Regions from separate parts of the Pelosinus sp. sgz500959 genome, predicted to be linked through region 4. Evidence: riboswitches for the same ligand, from Rfam matches in the RefSeq annotation. Region 4 holds a riboswitch; each other region holds the start of a gene.
The links. Region 4 has a riboswitch for cyclic di-GMP ahead of ACAN52_RS18675 (LysM peptidoglycan-binding domain-containing protein). Riboswitches for the same ligand answer to the same signal wherever they lie in the genome.
Positions count from the first base shown of each region.

Region 1: it holds a riboswitch for cyclic di-GMP, as region 4 does, so the genes downstream of both, ACAN52_RS15305 (methyl-accepting chemotaxis protein) here and ACAN52_RS18675 (LysM peptidoglycan-binding domain-containing protein) in region 4, are expected to answer to the same signal.
Region 2: it holds a riboswitch for cyclic di-GMP, as region 4 does, so the genes downstream of both, ACAN52_RS18035 (hypothetical protein) here and ACAN52_RS18675 (LysM peptidoglycan-binding domain-containing protein) in region 4, are expected to answer to the same signal.
Region 3: it holds a riboswitch for cyclic di-GMP, as region 4 does, so the genes downstream of both, ACAN52_RS19780 (diguanylate cyclase) here and ACAN52_RS18675 (LysM peptidoglycan-binding domain-containing protein) in region 4, are expected to answer to the same signal.

Region 1 covers NZ_JBGJZL010000009.1:162,528-168,003, reverse strand. Annotated here, with positions in the region: gene ACAN52_RS15320 (ABC transporter substrate binding protein) at 1-741, opposite strand, end outside; gene ACAN52_RS15315 (Na+/H+ antiporter NhaC family protein) at 875-2,200, opposite strand; gene ACAN52_RS15310 (GGDEF domain-containing protein) at 2,568-3,221, shown strand; cyclic di-GMP riboswitch class I at 3,511-3,596, shown strand; gene ACAN52_RS15305 (methyl-accepting chemotaxis protein) at 3,857-5,476, shown strand, end outside.
Region 2 covers NZ_JBGJZL010000013.1:96,584-102,059, reverse strand. Annotated here, with positions in the region: gene ACAN52_RS18045 (HNH endonuclease) at 1-343, shown strand, start outside; gene ACAN52_RS18040 (hypothetical protein) at 442-843, opposite strand; cyclic di-GMP riboswitch class I at 1,084-1,170, shown strand; gene ACAN52_RS18035 (hypothetical protein) at 1,442-1,867, shown strand; gene ACAN52_RS18030 (type II secretion system protein J) at 1,864-2,352, shown strand; gene ACAN52_RS18025 (pilus assembly PilX N-terminal domain-containing protein) at 2,361-3,917, shown strand; gene ACAN52_RS18020 (YqeG family HAD IIIA-type phosphatase) at 4,033-4,539, shown strand; gene ACAN52_RS18015 (shikimate dehydrogenase) at 4,565-5,413, shown strand.
Region 3 covers NZ_JBGJZL010000018.1:17,135-22,610, forward strand. Annotated here, with positions in the region: gene dcuS (DcuS/MalK family sensor histidine kinase) at 1-335, opposite strand, end outside; gene ACAN52_RS19770 (sodium:proton antiporter) at 758-2,035, shown strand; gene ACAN52_RS19775 (acyl-CoA thioesterase) at 2,125-2,592, shown strand; gene ACAN52_RS19780 (diguanylate cyclase) at 2,702-3,739, opposite strand; cyclic di-GMP riboswitch class I at 3,964-4,051, opposite strand; gene ACAN52_RS19785 (PAS domain S-box protein) at 4,194-5,476, opposite strand, start outside.
Region 4 covers NZ_JBGJZL010000015.1:20,372-25,847, reverse strand. Annotated here, with positions in the region: gene ACAN52_RS18695 (ammonia-forming cytochrome c nitrite reductase subunit c552) at 1-458, opposite strand, end outside; gene ACAN52_RS18690 (cytochrome c3 family protein) at 451-924, opposite strand; gene ACAN52_RS18685 (4Fe-4S binding protein) at 1,244-1,963, opposite strand; gene ACAN52_RS18680 (Crp/Fnr family transcriptional regulator) at 2,068-2,763, shown strand; cyclic di-GMP riboswitch class I at 2,861-2,946, shown strand; gene ACAN52_RS18675 (LysM peptidoglycan-binding domain-containing protein) at 3,054-3,590, shown strand; gene ACAN52_RS18670 (formate dehydrogenase accessory protein FdhE) at 3,816-4,544, opposite strand; gene ACAN52_RS18665 (formate dehydrogenase subunit gamma) at 4,534-5,199, opposite strand; gene ACAN52_RS18660 (4Fe-4S dicluster domain-containing protein) at 5,192-5,476, opposite strand, start outside.

The sequences.
Region 1 (5,476 bases), on a different contig from region 4:
ACTTTCTGAATAGGAAAATTTATTACCTGATCGATCTTGAAAAAAAATCAAAAATAGGACTAAACTGTCAGGAGGTAGATGAGCTACGTTTTCTTTGATTTCATTCATATCATACTCTTCTAAAGAGATGAAGTTAACTTGATCTTTAAATTGCGGAATTGTTTCTTGTAACGTTTTTTCAATGGATTTTCCAGTCATGGTATTGTCATTAATGACGTATACATTTTTAGTGGCAGGGTGTAATTTTAAAGCAATATCGAGAGTTGACTTGATATCTTGTCCTTCAACAACACCAGTAAAAAGTGTTTGCCCAGTGAGCATTGAGTCATCAAAATAATTGACCCCACAAAAAACGATAGGTGTATTAGGAAAGAGTTGGTCATGGTACTTTAATAAGAAAGCAAAAGCTGGATCATCAGAGGCGATGATCACGTCAAATCTTTTTTCTTGAAATTTATATTTATATGTCTTAGAGAGTTGGTCAATATAGTCATTATCAGAGATTCTGTGTGTATCCATATATTCAATCTGTAGGTCAATGTTTTGGGCATTTGGACCAAAGACAGAAGTGATTCCCTCGACGATATTATCACTCCATTTATAATCCTTGTGATAGGAATTGAGCACTAAAACAGATTTTTTTGTAATACCTTGCGCCGTGACTGGTAAGATGATACTAATCATTAGGAGTACGATTAGGAAAAGTAGAGAAATACATTTTTTTGTATTAATATATGTCACTATAATTACTAAATCTCCTTTAATATCGAATGAGTATTAATGATGTTTCTAATTTTTAAAATTCGACATATTGAAAAAATTTCCTGCATAGTTCCCATTAATAACTAAGTGCTTAGGGATGTGCATTAAATTCTCATTGAAGAAGTCTTTCTTCAATGAGAATTTTTCGTGTGAACAAATTAGTGAGTGGTACTAAAAACAGATAAAATGCATAGAAGATGAAACCTGAGTCGGCAGCTAGGGCTGCTGCAGGGACCGCTCCTGCAATATTCCACGGGATAAGGGCTGATATTAATATGACAGTGTTTTCTATGTCTAGGGCAAGCTGGTAGGTGGCAAGACCTTTTTTCTCATAGATCTTGTATTGAATTTGATGAGTAAGCATAATTGCAAGAGTCTGGTTGCAGCTAAAGGCGGCTGTGACGATACTTGCAAGTATTGTGGCGGGATACAAATTGATTTTGTCGCTGAGTCTTTCAAAAAAAACTTCAATTTCACTTAATAAACCAGTGCCTTCAAAAATGCCAGAATAAGCAGAAGAAATGAGTACAATCAGAGAAACTTTAAGCATAGAGTAGAGACCTCCACCTTGTATGATCTCTGCGAAAAAACTGACTTTATCCATTTTGTAGCCAGTGGTTATATAGTCGAGCATTTGAAAAAATGTAATGTGTTGAACAAAGAATCCAATCAATATACCAGATAAAATACTGATACCCATTGAGAGTTTTACATCAATCTTAAAAGCGGCAAGAAGGAGGATAATCACAGCAGGAAATAATACAATAGGATTGATCGTAAAGGCATTTAAGATTTCAGATCCGATTTCTTGATTATAAACGGCAAGAGGATTTAAGTATGATAAATAAATATAGCCTATGATAGAGAGTAAGAACGGGATGATCGTGGTTTTAAGCATGTTATTAATATTGATATAAAGTTTCGTATCTGTTAAGGCTGCGACGAGATTGGCACTGGAGGACATAGGGGAGCAACGGTCACCAAAATAGGCACCTGCAATGATTGCACCTGCTGTTACATTGATATCTACATTACCGCTTTTGGCCATAACCATAAGAACAACACCGATCGTTCCCACAGTGCCAAATGAAGTTCCAAGCAAGAAAGATACGATGCAGCATAACAAAAATGCAAACAGTATGAAATACTTTGCACTCATGAAGGCTGTTCCATAATAGACGATAAAGGCAATTGTGCCACAAGCTCTCCAAACCGCAGTAATTGCGCCGATCAGTACAAAAATTTTAATGACAATCAGGGCTTTTTGTGAGCCTTTTAGTATCATCTTACATAAACTACTTAGCCTATAACCTTTGCGTAAGGATACAAAAGTAAAGCCAATAAGTCCTAACAGAAGAGGGACGAGTATTGATACTTCGTTGTAAATGCTAATAAGCAGAGAAACAAAGAAAAGAATAAAGACTAGGATTGTTTCCAAAAAAACACCTCTTTCGTAGTTAATTCATCATTTTTTTGCGATACGCTCTATGATTATTATAACAGAAGCAAAGGGCATGTTTTTTTACGTAATCAAAAGAAAGTATAACACTTTCTCGATTAGAAGTAAGGGTAACTAAGACTTTGGTCTGGGCTGGGGACTGAAGTCAAGTTTTCTTTATAAGACCATAAAATGTAATATCTTTAATTTATAGTAAATTAGTAAGTCGAAAAAAATTAAGAAAATTAAAGGTAAATAATCATTATTCACGAATTTAATTAATGATTTAATAATTACAAATGATTAATTAAATGTACTAATGCTGTATTTTCTAGAATTGTATATATTGGGATAGAAGGGTGACGATATGCAATATACAGGAAGAATCGCTGCTTGTCTCATTGTTTTAACGGCTATTACAGTTATGAGACTATATGCCTATGTTTATGTGGGTTATCCACTGACTGCTCCACCGATCATTGGAGTTATTTTTTTATTTATCGCTTTTAAAGCTGGTGGCCAATATGATAAAGTTAAATTTTTTTCGGAAAAAGATAGTCTAACAGGTTGTTATAATCGAAGGTTTATTAACACTATTTTCCCGACTCTTTTGGCGAAGGTGAAGAAAAACAATGAGAAATTAAGTGTGGCTCTTTTAGATTGCGACAACTTTAAGACCATCAATGATGCACATGGACATGTAAAAGGAGATTTCGTATTACAAGAGCTTTCAACATTGCTGTTAACTCATATCAGGAAAAGTGATATGGTTGCTCGCTGGGGGGGCGATGAGTTTTTAATTATTGCGCCATATGCCGATGAAAATGATATTAAGGTAATTGTTCATCGCTTTGAAGAAAAATTAAAAGAACTATCTGGAAGTTTAAAAATGAGTATTACTGTTTCAAGTGGATTTGCGACCTATCCTCAGGACGCACAAAGAATCGATGAGTTAATAAACATCGCCGATCGTAATATGTATGTACTTAAAAAGAGGAAAACAGATCATTGCTTACGATAATTTTCATAACAGAAAGCAGTGCGAAGGACAACTTATTACTTAACAATTTCAATGTGATCAATAGCTAATTGTTATTGATATCCTTTTAAAAAATTGACTTAATATTTACAATATTCTCAATGATAGTCATTATCAATAAAAGTGTTGACAAAGTAATAATAATGGGATAACCTTATAAACAAGCTGATTAGAAAAACTAAAGGCTGTGAAGTAATATCTGCTTCACAGCCTTTCTGCTTAAATTTTTTATTGGTAAAAAATGTAAATTTTAACTATGTTTATTGACTAAAAAAATATTTGGCAAACTTACTGAAAAGTAGGGACGCAAAGCTATGGATCTAAGGACTATCAGTCTATGATTGCCAGGTTACCCTTGAAAGAGGTATTGAAACCTAGGCATCCGTCTAGGTTTTATTGTTTTTTAAAATAAGATTTAAAGTTGTGACGGAAAACTGGGAAGAGTGGACGAGGAACATAAAGAGATGTTATGGTATTAAGGAATGCCTAAAAATGTTATTTTTTTGTAAATAATTGTCGAATTATCTTCCCTGCAGAGCAACTTTGAAGTTATTATAAAAGTGTAGATCAATTATAAACAAATTAATGTTTATTCTTGAAAATAAAGGAGAAAAAATATGTCGATTAAAACAAAAACAATTACATTGTTATTAATCTCTCTTCTCGTAACAGGTCTTGTCGTCGGTGCATCAGGTATGTATGTTCTTTATGGAAAAACATTAGATGGTACACAAATAGATATGAATGGTCAAGCTCTTGAGCTTGCTGGTGAGGTGAGTGAATTATTTTCTTCATTTAATAGAAGTGGGAAATTTTATGCTGAAGACCCTGACTTAAAATCAGGGGATGCTTCTCGTATACAAGGGAAGATCGATACATATTTTGCTGCGACTTGGGGAGCTGATCATCTCGTTTTTATTAATTCAGCGGGAACTCGTATTGCGACCACTCCGTATGAAGTGAAAGCAATAGGAGCTAGTTTAGCCGATCGCAAATTCTTTAAAGATACAATGAATGATCAAAAATCACACATTAGTGATGTCTTGATTAACAGGGCGACAGGAGTCCCTTCCGTCGTTGTTACCCAACCTGTTAAGGGGGGCGATGGGAAAATGGTGGGAATGATTGCTCAGTCCGTCGACCTAGCAACACTTCAAAACTTTTTGGCCCAAATCAAAGTAGGGCAAACTGGAGTAATTGCCATTGTTGCTCGAGATGGATCACTATTAGCCCATACAAATAGTGACTTACTAAAAGAACAGAAAAAGATTCCTGAAAACACCTTACAGACTGTAATAAATGATCCAGGGCATCTTACTTCATACCAAGATTTAGCAGGGAGAGAGTCTTTGGTTCTCGCCGTGCCTGTTAAAAATACAGATTGGCTCGTTCTTGTTAGCTTACCAAAGAGTGAGATTAAAAGCGATTTTTATGCAAGTTTAATTTCAATGACGATTTCTCTTTTGATTACTCTTCTTATTGTTGGATTTGTGGCATGGATATTCCTGATGAGACTCTTACGTCCGATTGAAGAGATTTCTAAGGAAGTTGCGAAGATTGGTGATGGTGATCTGTCTGTGAGTATTAGCCATTCATCTAATGACGAAATCGGCATATTGGCGCGAGCTGTGTCTAGTGCTATAGAGAATTTTAGAAAAATGATTGTAAAAGTCCAAGAGGCTAGCGAAATGGTGTCGGCTTCTTCTGAAGAATTAACAGCAAATACAGAGCAATTGGCCCAGGCTGCAGATCAAGTGTCAACGGCAATTGCAGATGTAGCTAACGGCACTGGGAATCAAATGCAGGCTGTAGACACCACAATGAACATTGTTGAGCAAATGTCGGCAGGTCTTCAACAAATTGCAGCAAATACGGGTAGTGTTTCTGCTACAGCCGAAAAAACATCAAGTGCTGCTCTCGAAGGTGGCAAAGCCGTTCAAAAGGTTACTAGCCAGATGGCCAACATTGAAACGTCAGTGAATAATTCGGCGATGGTAGTGGCTAAACTTGGTGAACGCTCAAAGGAAATTGGGCAAATCGTTGATACCATTTCTGGCATAGCAGGTCAAACAAATTTATTAGCTTTAAACGCTGCCATTGAAGCAGCTCGCGCTGGAGAACAAGGGCGAGGTTTTGCTGTGGTTGCAGAAGAGGTTAGGAAACTTGCGGAACAGTCTAGCGGAGCGGCAAAAGAAATTGCAACATTGATCGGAGAGATTCAGGGCGATACTGATAAG
Region 2 (5,476 bases), on a different contig from region 4:
AGAAAATTACAACCACACCTGCGCTCTTTGTAAAATATCCAATCCCAAATTACTAATGACTCGTCACATAAAAACTTGGATAGAATCTTCAAGAGAGGAACGGATAAATCCTAAGAATGCTATCCTTTTATGCAAACTTCACGATGCACTTTTTGAAAATGGATTTATATCATTATCAGATCAATATGAAGTCATATTTTCAACGAATTTTGATTTTAATGATCAAGGAATATCGACAGATATACGATTTACTTGTCCAAAACAAGATGCTCCAGATCCGATATTTATGTTGGAACATCGTAAAAAAAATAATTTAACAATATCGCAAAGTAGATTTTTTTAAGAAGAAAAGAATCTTGCAGATTAAAAAAACAATTGTAACTGTCGAAAAAAAGAAACAAGAGAATCATCTCCTTGTTTCAAAACGTGATTTTTATTATTTTAGATATCAACGTTACTATTTTGCCAGTGATAATTTACCGTAGTGTTAACTCGCCAGTAGCGTAGGGGAGCAACGGAAGAATCATGTATGCGATAGGTCCAATATTTTGCTTCGCCGGGCTCTAAGTAAATGTAATTACGTTGGGTGAATTGCCCGCTTGCAACCAGTTCTTGAAAATTACGATTTATTGCATAAACGTCCATATTGACCCAATTTGTGTAAGGAATATACTTGTTAGTATCGTTAAACCAATAGCCATAAATAACGATTGTAGTACCTTCGTAATATACATTTTCTGCAGTGAAAGTAAGTTTACCCTCCAGTCCCGAAGCATATGTCACTGAAATAAACAAGAGTAACATGACTAATGTTGTTGCTACAATCTTTAATTGTTTGTTCATATTTTTATGTCCCCCATTTTAATGATATAGTACCTGATTGGTATTGAATCCCCATTTAAAATCGACATCTAAGATATTATATTTTTATTTTTAATAAATGTTACTCAAAGCAATAGAAGTTGTTTACACGCTTCAAATATAATCTTGTTTAAAGTCCTAGTGAAAAGTTGAACAATTTCTTTTATGAAAAAAAAGATATGATAAAAAAGGATATTATGGTAAAATGTCGAAAACTAATAAGTAAATAATAGGCAAACCTTCTGAAAAGTTGGGACGCAAAGCTTTGGGTCTAACGATGTTTAAGTCTATGACTGCCAGGTTGCATCATTGGGGTTGTATGATGTAGACAGGCAGTTTTTTATTTTGATTTACTTGATATGTAACTTTCAAATTGTTCTCTTTGACTTTCACTGTTAATAAGAAGGAATTTATTGTAAGAGAAAGAATGTTTTATAAGAGATGAAATATTTGGAGGGATTTAATATGTATTTTTTAGTAGCTAAATATTTTATAATCGTAAGGATAATTATTATGTATGCCCTGGGAAAGGTTAAGTTAGTTATTATACAGCAACAAAATAAAAGAAGGATAATCCAATATGCGTAATCATCAGAAAGGCTTTATCTTAATTGACTCCCTAGTTGGTATGGTCGTGCTCAGTATGGCTTTGCTTGGTCTCGCGGCTATTTTTATGCAAAGTACAAAAGGCACAGTTGCAACGGATAATCAAAATAAAGCAGCTTATATTGCGAATGAACAATTATCTAGACTAAAGGTTCATGACGGTCAAAAACAAGATCGCAACAGCACGGTATGGGCAACGACTAAAACTGTATCTCAAAGTAATGGTACGAGCAATGGTATGACATTTACTGTAATAACTGAAGTTGTCCCTGCAGAAGATGTACCAGCTGATTTGCATGCCGATACTATCCCTGTAAGAGCCACAGTGAACTGGAGTGAACCAACAGGGACGAAACAATTGGAATTTATAACCTATTATTACTATGGAGAAAGAAAATGACTACGCTCTTATCTAATCGGAAAGGATTTACATTAGTCGAACTGGTAATTGGCATAGCAATCATGACAATTACATTGGCAGGATTGTTTAATGTTTTGAGTGTAGCAATAAAATCATATCAATTTAGCCAAAAACAAGTTTATGAGTTTCAACAATCTCGACTTGCAATTAATACCGTCATCGATGATTTGAGAAATGCTACAGAGGTTACCTCACCAGAAAAAGGCGTTAGTCAAAGTAGTATAAATTATAAAATAAACACTATCGACTATACGATCCAAATCGGTAGTGGACAGGATGCTGGTAAATTAATGAAAGGTACAACTGCAATTACGCCTAATGTTGTAAAAACAGTCTCATTTACAAGAGATGCTACGGATGGTCGTATTCTCAAAGTAACTGTCATATTACATAGCCCTAAAAATAATTCCTTTGGAGACGTTGTTATTGATACTGGTGTTTTCATGACAAATTTATCTCAGTGAGGTGTAGTATGATTAATAGGCAAAGAGGTTCTGTTACAATGGTGGCAATCATAATGGTAATGTTTTTAGCTATTTTGGCGAGTACGGCTAATACGCTTGTAAATAGTGATCTGCGAATGTCAAAGACGAACAGCGATGCTATCGAAGCTCAATTTGCGGCTGAAGCTGGGGCTAAAAGGGCTATCTCTATGTTTTATCAAAAAAATCAAGATTGGACATGGCTAGATGCTAACAGTACACCGATTTGGCAAAGTTTAAGTACTGATCAAAATAAAAGTTACCATGTTAAAACTGAATTAGCTAGTGCACAAGTTGTTCCAGTAAATCCTGCTGTAGGTGGAGTTTATACTATAACGTCTATAGGAAAGGTTAGAGGAACTATAAAAAAGGTGACAGTAACAGTAACAGTGACTGGTAATAGTGGTGCAAGTATTTTAAATAAATATGCCTTGTATAGTAAAAATGATACTTATATATGGGGTGGAAATGGTCCGAATATAAAAGGAGATATGGGCCTCGCTGGTGGCAACAAGGTGAAAATTGACAGCGGATATAATTTTCTTCAAGGAAAGCTTCATGTAACGAGTATTCCTACAGGGTGGCATGATTGGCTAACGAGTGCTATGTATGTTATTGACCCTGATATTGGCACCTTATCTGTTGTAATACCTCCTTTGCCGACGTTACCTGTAATATCTACATCGATACCAACTGGTGCCGATATAATCACTGGACCGAATACCGCATCTATGCCTAATTCAGTCTATTATAGTACTGCTCTTTCAGACTTTGGGGGCGGCTTAATCGCAGGATCCTCAGATACAACGCTATATGCTACGAATGGTTTACATTTAACAAATAAAGGATCATCCTATAACAAAGGATGGATTACTGCAAGTAATGGAAATTTGAAAATCTATATAAATGGCGATGCAAATCTAAGTAACGGTAGTTACATCAATTCCAAGGGTAATATAGAAATTTATGTATCTGGTAGTCTGAGTATGTCAGGTGCATCATACATCAAGAGTGATAACGGCAATGTGACGATAATTGCTAATCAAGAAATAAATTTGACTGACAATAATAATTACATTCAAGCTGCGATTAAGGGGAAATCAGAGATTTATTCATTGAAAAACTCTATAAACCTTAGTAATAGTTGCTATATTAATGGAGGGACTGTAACGCTAGAAGCACAAAGTAATGTTAACTTTGCAAATAGCAGTTCTATAAATAAGAGTAATACTTATTCAAATGCGATTGCTTTTATTTACGCTAATGGGTCCACATTTACGAATGATGTCGTAATTGGCGGAGCTGCATCCCAAGTTATAACAACAGGGCCATTTAACATAAATAGTAATGTATATGCGCCAAATACATTATTTGTTTCAGCTTCAGGTCAAACGCAAATTAGTAATAATCCGACTATTGGTTGTCTCTATACAAATGGCTCACTCAGTGTATCAAACACTCCAACGATCATACCAAACGCCAATGCGATTAGCCTTATTACTGGGGGTTCAACTCCAAGTATTACAGTTAATAACTGGGGTAACTAGTTGTTAACTTTGTATTGATGAATACAAAGCTATGTTAATAAAATTTTTAGTAGAATGTAGAATGTAGAAATAGAAGAAAGATTGCAAGAGTCTAATTTTTGGAGGTACAAAATAGTTGTACAATCTTTTATGTCCAAGTTTAATCATAAAATCTTTATATGAAATTGAACCTCAGGTTCTACACCAACAAGGAATTAAAGGCATCATCTTTGATTTAGACAATACCATAATACCTTGGGATAGTCCTACCATGTCACCCGAAATGATTCAATGGTTGCAGGAACTGTTAACTCGAGGATTTAAAATCTGTTTAGTATCAAATAACATGGGTAAGCGAGTTAAAACAATTGCTGGAATCTTTGGGATACCCTTTGTTTCTAGAGCTTATAAGCCTGCAAAATCAGGATTTCGTCAGGCATTGACTCGTATGGAGCTAAGAGAAGAAGAAGTGGCAGTTGTTGGAGATCAATTATTCACAGATGTTCTTGGTGGCAATCGCTTAGGATTATTTACAATTTGGGTTAAACCTTTAAGCGCTAAAGAATTCATTGGTACTCGCATTACTCGTCGTTTAGAAAAAGTGGCAGTAGACATGTTGCGTGCTAAAGGATTAATGAAGTAGCTAAAACATGAAATGGAGTTGTCATATGATTACAGGAAAAACAAAAACTTTAGGTATCTTAGGATGCCCAGTGGGACATTCTTTATCACCACTCATGCATAATGCGGCTTTTGCAGCATTAACTCTTGATTATATTTATGTTCCTCTACCTGTTGAACCTGATCATTTAGGTCAAGCTATAGCAGGTTTAAAGGCTATGGGGTTTGTTGGAATGAATGTCACTATCCCACATAAAGTCACCGTCATGCCTTATTTGGATGAAATTCATCCAAGTGCTCAGTTAACAGGGGCTGTAAATACCATTGTTATAAAAAATGGTAAATGTATTGGTTATAATACAGATGGCCAAGGCTTTATCCAATCCTTAACCGCAAAAAGTATTACAATAAAAGATAAAACTGCCGTTATTATGGGAGCGGGCGGGGCAGCACGGGCTGTTGTCTATGGTCTACTCGAATATGGTATTAAGAAAGTCATAGTCGGTACACGCAATGTAGCTAAGGCTCAAGAGTTTGTCAAACTATTTCCTAAAAGCCGTAGCAAGATAGAGGGGTGTAATTGGGAGACAGAAAGTTTTATCCAAGCTCTTCAAGAGTGTGATATTCTAATCAATTGTACACCTATTGGAATGTCCTCAAATAAAGAAACACAATTGCCGATTCAGTGGCATCACATTAAGTCTGACGCAGCCGTATGTGATTTAATCTATAATCCATCCCCTACAGATTTTTTGGTTCAAGCTGAGATGCGGGGGCATATCATCATGGATGGAAAAGGGATGTTAGTTGAACAGGGGGCTTTAGCTTTTGAACTATGGACGGGTGAAAAAGCTCCACGTAAGATTATGTCAGAAACATTAGACAAATTTATTTAAAAATAGTTAAATTTAGGTAATTTTACAATAAGTAAGCAGGAAAAGTCGAAGAATATTTGAATA
Region 3 (5,476 bases), on a different contig from region 4:
TGGGACCCAATCAAGGATGGATTAGGATGTGATTTTCGAGTTCGATTCATATCCATCACAGTAATAAATCGAACTTCACTAACACTCAGAACTTTATCAGTAAAAATTTGAATATCTCTTTCATCTCTTTTGCCACTTAAGGCTTCTATAATTGTAGGAGAATAGGCAATAATGCGAGCAATTTCAATGGATTTATCTGTGGCACTAATTCGTGCATTTTCAGAAATCTTATCGTTAATAATGATATCAGCAACTAGCAGAGCCAAGGCAACAACAATACAAGCAAATACAGCAATTTTCGTCTGAAGACTAAATAAAGGCTGATCTTTTCTCAAACTACCATCATCCTTTCCCTATCTCACACCTAATCCGTTCTTTGGATATCGTAAAAAACGCAAAAAAACAAAGTGAAGCCTTGTTGACAGACTCCACCACAAAAATTTCTTTTGCCTTCTATAAAAATACAAAAGAAAATTTAACTCTATTCTTTTTTAATTATTATCTAAATTGTCATTATTTTTACTTTTATTTCTGTTGTTTAACTTCCATAAGGCTTCTTATAATTCCTGCTTTTAGTGTTTAGTTCTATAAAAAAATAATAATTTATTTAAATAGGAATATTTTTCCTAAAATACTGTATTTTTTTAAAAAAAGAAAGGTATTACGCAATTTTCTTCGAATTATTCGTAGAGTAAAGCATTAGCATTCACTGTACACGGTCTCTTTAACATAATTAAAATCATAGAGGAGAGTTATCATGTTATCAAATCAAGCTTGGATTGCCTTAAGTCTATTCATTTTAGCTTATGGGGTTATTGTCTCAGAAAAAATTCACCGAACGAAAATCGCTCTTATCGGTGCCATCTGTATACTACTATTTAGAGTCATGCCCCAAGAAGAAGCCATTCGTTTGATTGATTTTAACACCATTGGTCTCTTAATTGGAATGATGATCATTGTTGCCATTACGAGTAAAACGGGTCTCTTTCAATACATGGCAGTCAAAGCTGCTAAAGCCGTCGGAGGGGAGCCAGTTAAAATTTTGGTTGTTTTTTTCTGGTTAACTGCCCTCTGTTCTGCCCTTCTTGATAATGTAACAACAGTATTATTATTTACCAGCGTTACCTTCGCAATCAGTGATATTTTACAGCTTAATCCTATTCCTTTTCTAGTTGCAGAAATCATTGCATCCAATATTGGCGGAACTGCGACTTTGATCGGTGACCCTCCTAATATTATGATCGGAAGTGCAACAGGACTTGGATTTAATGATTTTATTATTAATTTGAGTATCCCTATTCTTACGATTACTATCGCAACTAATTTAATCCTGTATTGGCTGTACCGTAAGGATCTCAAAATTGCCGCTGAACAAAGACAACGAGTTATGACTTTGGATGAATCCTCATTTTTGATTGATTTACCTTTGATGAAAAAATGCATTGCAATTCTTTGCTTAACAATCCTTGGCTTCATGTTACACCAATTCCTTCACCTTGATTCTGCAACAGTTGCCATGTCAGGTGCCGCTCTGCTACTATTAATTGGTAAACTTGAACCTGAAGAAGTCTTTAAAGAAATCGAATGGAATACTATTTTCTTTTTCATTGGATTATTTGTTTTGGTAGGTGGTCTTGAAGTCACAGGAATTATTCATATGGTCGCACAATGGGCGATGGATGTAACTCACGGTAATGTGATCATGATGCATTTTTTAATACTTTGGCTATCAGCAATTGGTTCAGCCTTTGTCGATAATATTCCCTTTGTTGCTACTATGATTCCTTTGATCAAATCAATGGGCGAAATCGGCAAGATGGATGTAACCTCGCTCTGGTGGACTTTATCTCTTGGTGCATGTTTGGGTGGAAACGGAACTCTCATCGGTGCTTCAGCCAATGTAGTCGTTTCAAGCCTAGCTGCAGCCCATGGACGGCCCATTTCCTTTATGGGCTACATGAAAATTGCTTTTCCTCTGATGATCTTATCGATCATTATTTCCAATATTTATATTTACTTTGCTTATTTATTATAAAAATTACTTCTTAATTTTCATGGACAAAATAATAAATTTACTTATACAATAGATTACAATGTGAAAAATGATCTGAAAGGTGGTTCTTTATGAAAAAAACTGTAGCACATTCAGAAGTACATATTTCCAAACTCATTAGTCCAAGTCCGAAATATCCAACAGGACGTGTACATGCAGGAGAAATTATGCAGCTTATGTATGATACTGCACGACAAGTTGCAACTAAACATGCTGGTACAAATGTGACAGCAATCCGTGTTGATGAGATGCTTTTTCTTCATCCCTTGCGTGTGGGAACTGTTCTTACTTGCCACGCCTATCTAACATTTACTGGTAAAACATCTATGGATATTGAGGTCAATCTTTATGTAGAAGGTTTAGAGCCCTCAAAAGCGGCTCTTACATCTTACTTTACCATGGTTGCCTTAGACGAACATCACCAACCAACTACAGTACCAGGATTAAAATTAACGACTGACTCCGAAAGAATTAAATTTGAACAAGGAAAACAACGCTATGCGTTACACCACACCGTTGCAAAAAACATTCTTCTATGACTCTGATCCGAGACGTTTTGTAAAAATATGAAAAAATATAGTTGTTAAAAGAGAAATTGCCCTTACTATTGACGCAAGGGCAATTTTTTTATTGATTCTTAGAAAAATTTCAGAAGAGATTATTCTCTACAGTCCAAGGGGTAACCCTATTTCTCCCTGCTATTTTACTTTGATACATAGCTTTATCTGCTTTTTTTAATAAATCGAATATCATATCACCATCTTCAGGGAAAGAAGAAACTCCTGCACTAAATGTAATTGTAGTTTCATGGTCTCCCTTTCCAATAAATGTTTTGTTTTCAATTATTCTTCTTAATTTATTAGCAAACTCTACTGCCTGTTTTTTATCTGTCTCTGGTGCAAGTATAACAAATTCCTCTCCGCCAAACCTACCAATAGAATCTGATTTTCTACAGAATTTTTTTAACACTTGTGCAAAATCAAATAAAAGTTTATCTCCAAGTAAATGTCCATGAGTATCATTAAAATGTTTAAAATTATCAATATCAATAAAAATAATACTCATTTCAGTCAAATGTCTTTTCGCTAAGGATAAATTTTTTTCAAATATAACATTTAAAGCATTCTTATTATAGATATGGGTAAGACAATCATGCATGGTTTGTTTTTGCAGTACATCAACTAATTTGAGAATTTTTATTGCTTCACAAACCTGTAAACCAAACATTTTGAGCAAAAATATTTCTTGAGTAGAAAATGGATCGACTTTTTTCCTTGCAACAGTGATACATCCTGTACTCATCTCTTTCCCTTTCAGTGGAACGCTGACAACAGATCGTATACCCTCTTCACGAAAAATTGCCCTGTTATTACAATCCATCACTCGAGTAATATCAGCATGTACAAAGGGTTTACTATCAGCTACCACATGACCAATAATTCCCTCACCAAGTTGGATCGAAGACTTGGATAGATAGATTTCAGAAAGTCCATACGCCCTAATAATTTTAAGTTTTCCACTTTCTATATCAAAATCTCTTATAGCAACAGCATCAGCATTTGTGATAAGAATCGTCGTTTGAATAATATAATCTAAAATATCATCCATCTCAATACCGTCGACTAACCGTTGTGAAATAAAAAACATTTTTTCTAAAGTTTCATCACTAGGTAGGACTGAAAACATCTCTACACCTCATACATTCTGATTTTAGCGACCAAAATTTTAATTATTTTCTTCTTCACCATTTTCTAAATTTTCCCTATTAATAATTTCAATTTCTTTGTAAAGCTCAAAAACATCGCAAATTAACTCATCTATTTCCATTTCATTGATATGATCTTCAGCTTCTTCTTGCTCGTTAATAAAAAATCCCCCTCAAAAAAAAAACTACCAGGCACATCAAATCATGATGCAACCTGGCAGTCATAGAATCATACTATCGTTAGACCCAAGGCTTTGCGTCCCTGCCTTTCGGAAGGTTTGCTTATAATTCAATTTTATAAGTATCAAAAATACTTCTTATTGGACTTTATTAAGTATAATTCAATATCCAACTATATTCTATTATCCCTGTAAGCTAATTTTTTAGCGAAAACATAAGAAATCTTTATCCTCAAACAAAATTTACCATTACTTTTTAATGTTTTTTTATAAATTGACTAATACTATATAATTTTAATGCCACTGCAAGAGCTAAACGTGTCTCGAATAAATCAATCGATACTCCTAAGATTTTTTCAATACGTTGTTTGCGAAAAATCACTGTTTTAGGATGGAGAAACATTTTTTCTGCTACTCTTTTCAAAGTTGAACTTTTTAAAATTTCATCCAAGGTAATTAGAAAATTTGTCCCCTTATCTTGATCATAACTGATGAGTTTACCAAGTTGTTCTCGTATAAATTCATCCGAACTTTCATTTCCTATACTTCGAACGAGAAGCTGTAGAATCCCCAAATCTTTATAATGATAGGTCCCTTCTAATTTCTTACCATGGCATTGGGCTGCAACGGTAGCACTCCATGCTTGCCAATAAGCTTTACGAAAACTATCAAAACCCCTTTGTACGCTACTAATTCCAACCATAACTTGTAACTGAGGATTATTTTTTTTGATTTTTTCTAGTAAAAAATCAGCAAAAAAAAGACTACGTTCTTCATTTTCTTCCTGCTTTTCAATATAATGATAGATAATCCCTATATTATTTTTACACTCCCAGACAACATACTCTTTACTCTCACTCAATATTTCTATTATAAAATTTTTTTCTTTTTCGTTATCAACGAAGCTTTCACTCACTAATAAACAACAAAATAATGGACGTGAAAGGTCAATGCCCAACTTTTTCATGGAACGGCTGACAATTTCATTGACCTGTATACTTCCTGTGATAATATCATTTAAAAAATCACTTCTACGTCTTAATTCATAGAGAAAATTTAATACATTCTCAGCCTGTTTACGATCAGTAATATCATGCAACGTACCTAAAGTACCTATTATGTTTTCCTCTTTATCCATCCTAGGTCGCATATAGATCTGTGCCCACCGCAATTCACCTTTTCTAGTGCAATAACGAATTTCATAACGACAATATTTTTTGTCTCCTCGTATGACAGCTAAGAACTGTTTTTGCTGAAAATCTCGATCATCTGAACTTATATAATTCAAAAAGTATTTTCCTAAACTTTCTTCGCGACTAAAACCTGTAAGTTTCGTCCAAGTAGGGGTTAAAAAAGTCCATAATCCATTTTTATCAGTCTGAAAGATAACACCTTTCATATTATCAATAATGGCCTTGTATTTTTTCTCTATATGTACAAGTTTACTTTCAAGATTATTGATATGTAGTACTAATTTGTTCTTAGACTCTCGACAATTACTTTTAATCTCTTCACTACATGTGATGCCACATTCAAAAT
Region 4 (5,476 bases):
GCCAAAGGTTTACTTGCATAGCCCCAACCAGATTCTTGATAAAATTGTTCAACATAGGGAGTCTTACAAGAAATACAAGCTCCTTTGCTAGCTTTACTAACTCTTTTACTATCACGTAAATCCTCTAACGAGTATACATGTCCCCGTTCTTCGCTATAATCCTCACTAAATGGCATACCCTTGAAATTAGTAAACAATTCGGGTTGCATATCTGATTTTTGTACTTTAATACTACCACCATAACCCGTTGGTGAAGGTGACATTTCATACATTTTTTTATAACTTTCATATTGCAATGGGTAATGCTGCCCCCATACTGCTGGGTCATATTCCCCTGCTGGAATTGCGGCTGCTTTGACAGTCGATATAGGCTTGAATGCAATACGCACAATCACAAAACCAAAAAATAGTATGACCACACTCAATAAGGCTATTAAAGTTTTTTGAATCTTACTCAATCTCTATGCCTCCTTCGCTTTTGTTGATGCCATGAATTAAACCACGATGGCATTTAGTACAATCTTGTCCACCAACTGCCATACCAGTATTTTCGATTGTCGATTGATGGCATCGTAGACAATTGTCTTCGACAATAGTCTTATTTTTAGGCGTTAACCCCATTGCAGCTGGATAATCTCTAAGTACTTCATGATAAGTGTCATTTGTACCAGTCTTAACTTTTGTAATCAATTTAATGGCCAGATTTTGATGCGGCAAATGACATTCTGTACACGTAAGATGTTTATGATTTGACATCTGCCATGTACCATGAGCTTGTTTCATTGAGTGACAACTTCCACAAAACTCTGGACTATCTGAATAAGCATAGCCAGCACCCGTAGCCATCATTCCTATCAGAACCAGCACTAAGACTACCAGCGCAATCTTTAACGAATTGCGATTTAAAAATTGACTAGTATCCAACTATACTTACCTCCCGATTTTTTTGTAAATTAATACACTCAAAACATAGCATATCCGAAACTCATACGAGCTATCCTCAAAAAATCCTGCCCATGAACCATTTAATGGCGTATATCGCTCGAATCGCTATGTACTAAACCTTATGTAAAACCAACAAAAAAACTACTAAGGAGAATATCCTAGATATCCTCCTTAGTAGCTCTTACTTTCTATAGTGGCAATTTATGCCATCAATATCTTAACAGCCTTTTCGACATTGCTACGAAACGAATTCCATATGATCGGCAGGCGTGTTTTTACTATTATTGTGCATTATAATTTAATTTTCTATAATACTGCCATCGGTACCAATGATTACAAAATTCCAGGGAATCATATTGCCGCTGTTTACTAAAGCTTCTTTGACCGCATTCACAATGCCGCCGCAACAAGGTTTTTCCATCCGTAGTACAGTAATACTTTTAAGCTGATGAGCTTTTAGTATTGCTGTTAACTTTTCAGCATAGTTGACGCTATCTAATTTAGGACAGCCAATAATCGTAATTTTATTGCGCATAAAATCATTGTGGATATTAGCGTAGGCAAAAGCCGTGCAATCAGCCGCAACCAACAAATGAGCATTATCAAAATAAGGAGCGTCTACAGGAACCAGCTGTATTTGACATGGCCATTGTCCTAATTGAGATTCAGAAGTTTGCTTACTTTCCTGAACTTGGCTACTTACTTTTTTTCTTTCAATCACTGCAGCACGAGTGCCTGGACAACCGCCTCCTGAGTTGACTGACTCTGATACTTTAGTTTTTCCCATAAGATGTTTTGGTGCAATTTCTCTATCAAAAGCAACTGCAGCACGCTTCTCAATTGTAATAGCCCCTACAGGACAATTAGGCAAGCACTTTCCAAGACCGTCACAGTATGCATCCGATAGCAACTTTGCTTTTCCATCAATGAGTTGTAAGGCTCCCTCTTGACAAGCCGAGGTACAAAGCCCACAGCCAACACATTTTTCTTCATCTATTTTCACAATTTCTCGTAACATAACATTTCCTCCAGTGCAATATATCTTGTATTTCTATCTCATTGTAATACAATATAATAAAAAAAACGGTATCCTTGGCTACCAAAAACAAGGTGGAGATAAATTTGTGTAATAATCTTGGCAAGATCCTGATGGGATCCCCCTTATTTGACAGTATTTCAGCAAATGAATTAGAAAGTATGATTCATTGCCTACAACCTAAAGTCTATACGTATAAGAAAAATAGTTATATTACGATTGGCGGTGAGCCTTTTACAGGATTAGGTGTTTTACTTACGGGGGAAGCCGTTGTTATAAAAGAAAATGTAGCTGGTAGCCGGAATGTGATGACGACGCTAAGAGCTGGTCATATTTTTGGCGAAATGATTGCATTTTCAAGCAAGAAAATTTGGCCTGCAAGCGTATTTGCTCAAACCCCTTGTTCTGTCATATTTTTGGCTCCTGATAAAATTGCAGGCAGTTGTGCCAATACTTGCACAGGCCACACGCAACTTATAAAAAATATGTTATCAATACTATCGGAAAAAGCTCTTTTACTAAATCGAAAAGTCGAATACCTTACAATCAGCAGTATGCGAGGAAAGATAAGTACCTATCTTCTAGAACAGTGTCGATTAGCAGAGAAACAGGTTTTTAATCTCTCCTTAAGTCGTAATGATTTAGCCGATTTTCTAAACGTCTCTAGAACAGCTTTATCAAGAGAAATGGGGCGTATGAGAGATGAAGGTCTTATTGAATTTTATCGTACATCAATAAAAATTCATGACCTTGAAACCTTAAAGAAGATTGCCGACTCATAAAATATTTTTTTCGACATATCTAAGACTTTTGTCCTATATTTCTGGGTTAAAAGTCTTGACTATTTGTGACATTAGTTGTAACATTATAGCAATAATTGAATTATTTCGGCAAACTTATCAAAAGATGAGGACGCAAAACTATGGGTCTAAGGATGTAATATCTATGATTGCCAGGTTGCCATTTATAGGATTTCCTAGGATGCGCAACAGGCAAAATGCCTGTTTTTTTTATTTCTATTGTGATGAAAATCCATATACAATCGATCAATGATGATAAAGGTGGTATTTTTATGAATATCGATATAAGATCTTGGTCATATAAGAAACTAGGCGAGATTTTTGACAAAGACATCTTAATAAAAGCATTCACTAACTATAAGCATCATTTTGAAATTTTTGACGAAGAATCTACAAAATGCATAGAAGTTCAACCTAAAAAAATGGGTATCGTCATTCCTTTTGATCAGAAAAAGAATGCTTCCCATCCATATAGTATGCTGAATGATACGATTATGAAATTCATTATTACAAGCATTTTCGCAATTTTGTTGATCAATATACTAAACATTTCCTTTAGCAATGCCGAAAAACCCACTGTAAATTACGTGAATATACAAGTATCCAGTGGCGATACGGTATGGAGTATTGCATCACGGTACGCTTCAGATAAAGAAGATATACGAGAATTGGTCTATACAATCAAGACAATAAACGACCTCAATCATAGTGCATCCATTTATGCAGGGCAAACCTTAAAAGTGCCTACTAATGCTAGTAGTAAAGGAGAATTCAGAATCTCCACAAATAATTTTAAAAATGAATTCTAAAAATCTCCAATTTAAGATTTAAAAATGATCTAAAACTCCTGCAAAAAATCTCATTAGAATTTTTGCAGGAGTTTCTGCCGTTATTATTCAATAATACGCCAAGAACTGCTTAGGTGTAGCCACCAGCAAAACGATTCATTCTTTTAAAGCAGCTGGCCCTAAAAGAGTTTTTAAGGGAAAATGAAATGATAGCAACAGATTGCTGATTGCTATCATTTCAAAAAACTATGTACTTTTTTCATGAAGTGTCAATGCATAATCAAGAGGCAGGGTTTCCATTACAGCCTTATACCAATTAGGAGTGGAGGTTAGTGTACGTAAGTCTGCTGTTTTAAGATAGCCTTTGCATGTCAGACAGACTGTAGCCGACCATCCAGGGAATTCCTCAGCAGTTACAATTTTTAGTTTCTCAGGATTTTCCTCATTACAAAAAGCGCAGCCAATACGTTTATATCTCCATTGTGTCAGACAGGCCCCGCACACTAACAAACGTTTTCCTTGCCCTTTTTCCAGACAAGCAAAGGCGGGGCTATCTCCACATACTGGGCACTCTTTATTATCCCAACTTGCTAAAGAGACAACATCCGTCACCAACTTAGCCATTTTCTCTAAGGCTATTCTACAGGATAAATGTACATAAATATCACCATTTTCGGGCAGAATACCAATCTGTTGCCAGTCTGGATGAATCGACTGCTGATCTAAATATCGCAATACTAATTGTTCTGCCTGAATAGTGGGCAATATTTTTTTTTCACGATCGCTGATCACTTCAATGACCAAACAAACTGCTGCGTTAAGAGGAAATTCATTTTCTCTTAACGCTGACTCATCGTTTGCCAATCGTGTTTGCCATAAATTCTGCAGTACATCATCGGCAGGAACCATATCAATCTGGGCAATATGCTCTTCAAGAAACTCCAAAATCTCAGTAAATTCTTTTTTATTGATCACTTTTTTTCTCCTTTTGCGTCATTTCTCGATACCATTTCCCATGATGTAACTTCGCAAAAGAACGTGATACTGTACCACTCAACATCCCGTTAATCGCTTCTTTTGATCCTGGATGCAGCAAGCCAAGGTACATATGAGCAACAATAACAGCCATCATCAAAAATGCGGCAATATCGTGCACAGGATACGCCCAGCGGATAATCCCAAGGGGAATGGAATCAGCATACCACATCATGAAACCAGTGATCGTTAATATCCCACCATCAATCAAGATCAGTAAGGAATTGACTTTTTCACCAGAATTAAACCGACCTTGCTCTGGCAAATTGGCATGACCGCCCAAAAACTCTTTAGGAAATTCTTTCAAAAATGCAATATCTTCTTTACCCCAGGTTGTAATATCCTTGATCCAACGAGTAAAAGCTGGGCTATCCCCAATGATAAACAAGAGTAAAGTACCGAAAGAAAATACAACACCAGCAATCCGATGAACAATTCGTGTCTCTTGTACACCACCAAATAAACTGGCTAAAAAGTGAAAATGAGGGGAGAGCACAACCAATCCAGTTACTACGAGAGTAAAGAAACTAAAGGTGTGCACCCAGTGACTGATTCTTTCAATCAATGAAAATCGTTTAATACGATCATTATTCATCTTTGCTCACCCCCCTGTCCTTCGGTGAAGCAGAATGATGATCAGCCTTTTGCCCTCTAGTTTTTATAAACCCGACTGTCGTTGCGAGCAAGGCTCCAGCAATTGCTACGCCTCCAAAAGGACGTACCAAGTCTTTCCACACATCCACGGACATGGGTACAGCTGGATCATTTGGCAAGTGATAAACCTCAGGTTTTCTGAGTAAAATATAGGTAAAGTTAATTCCATCAAGTTTAGGAGCATCATATAAGACTGCCTCAGGATGCACGGACCTTAT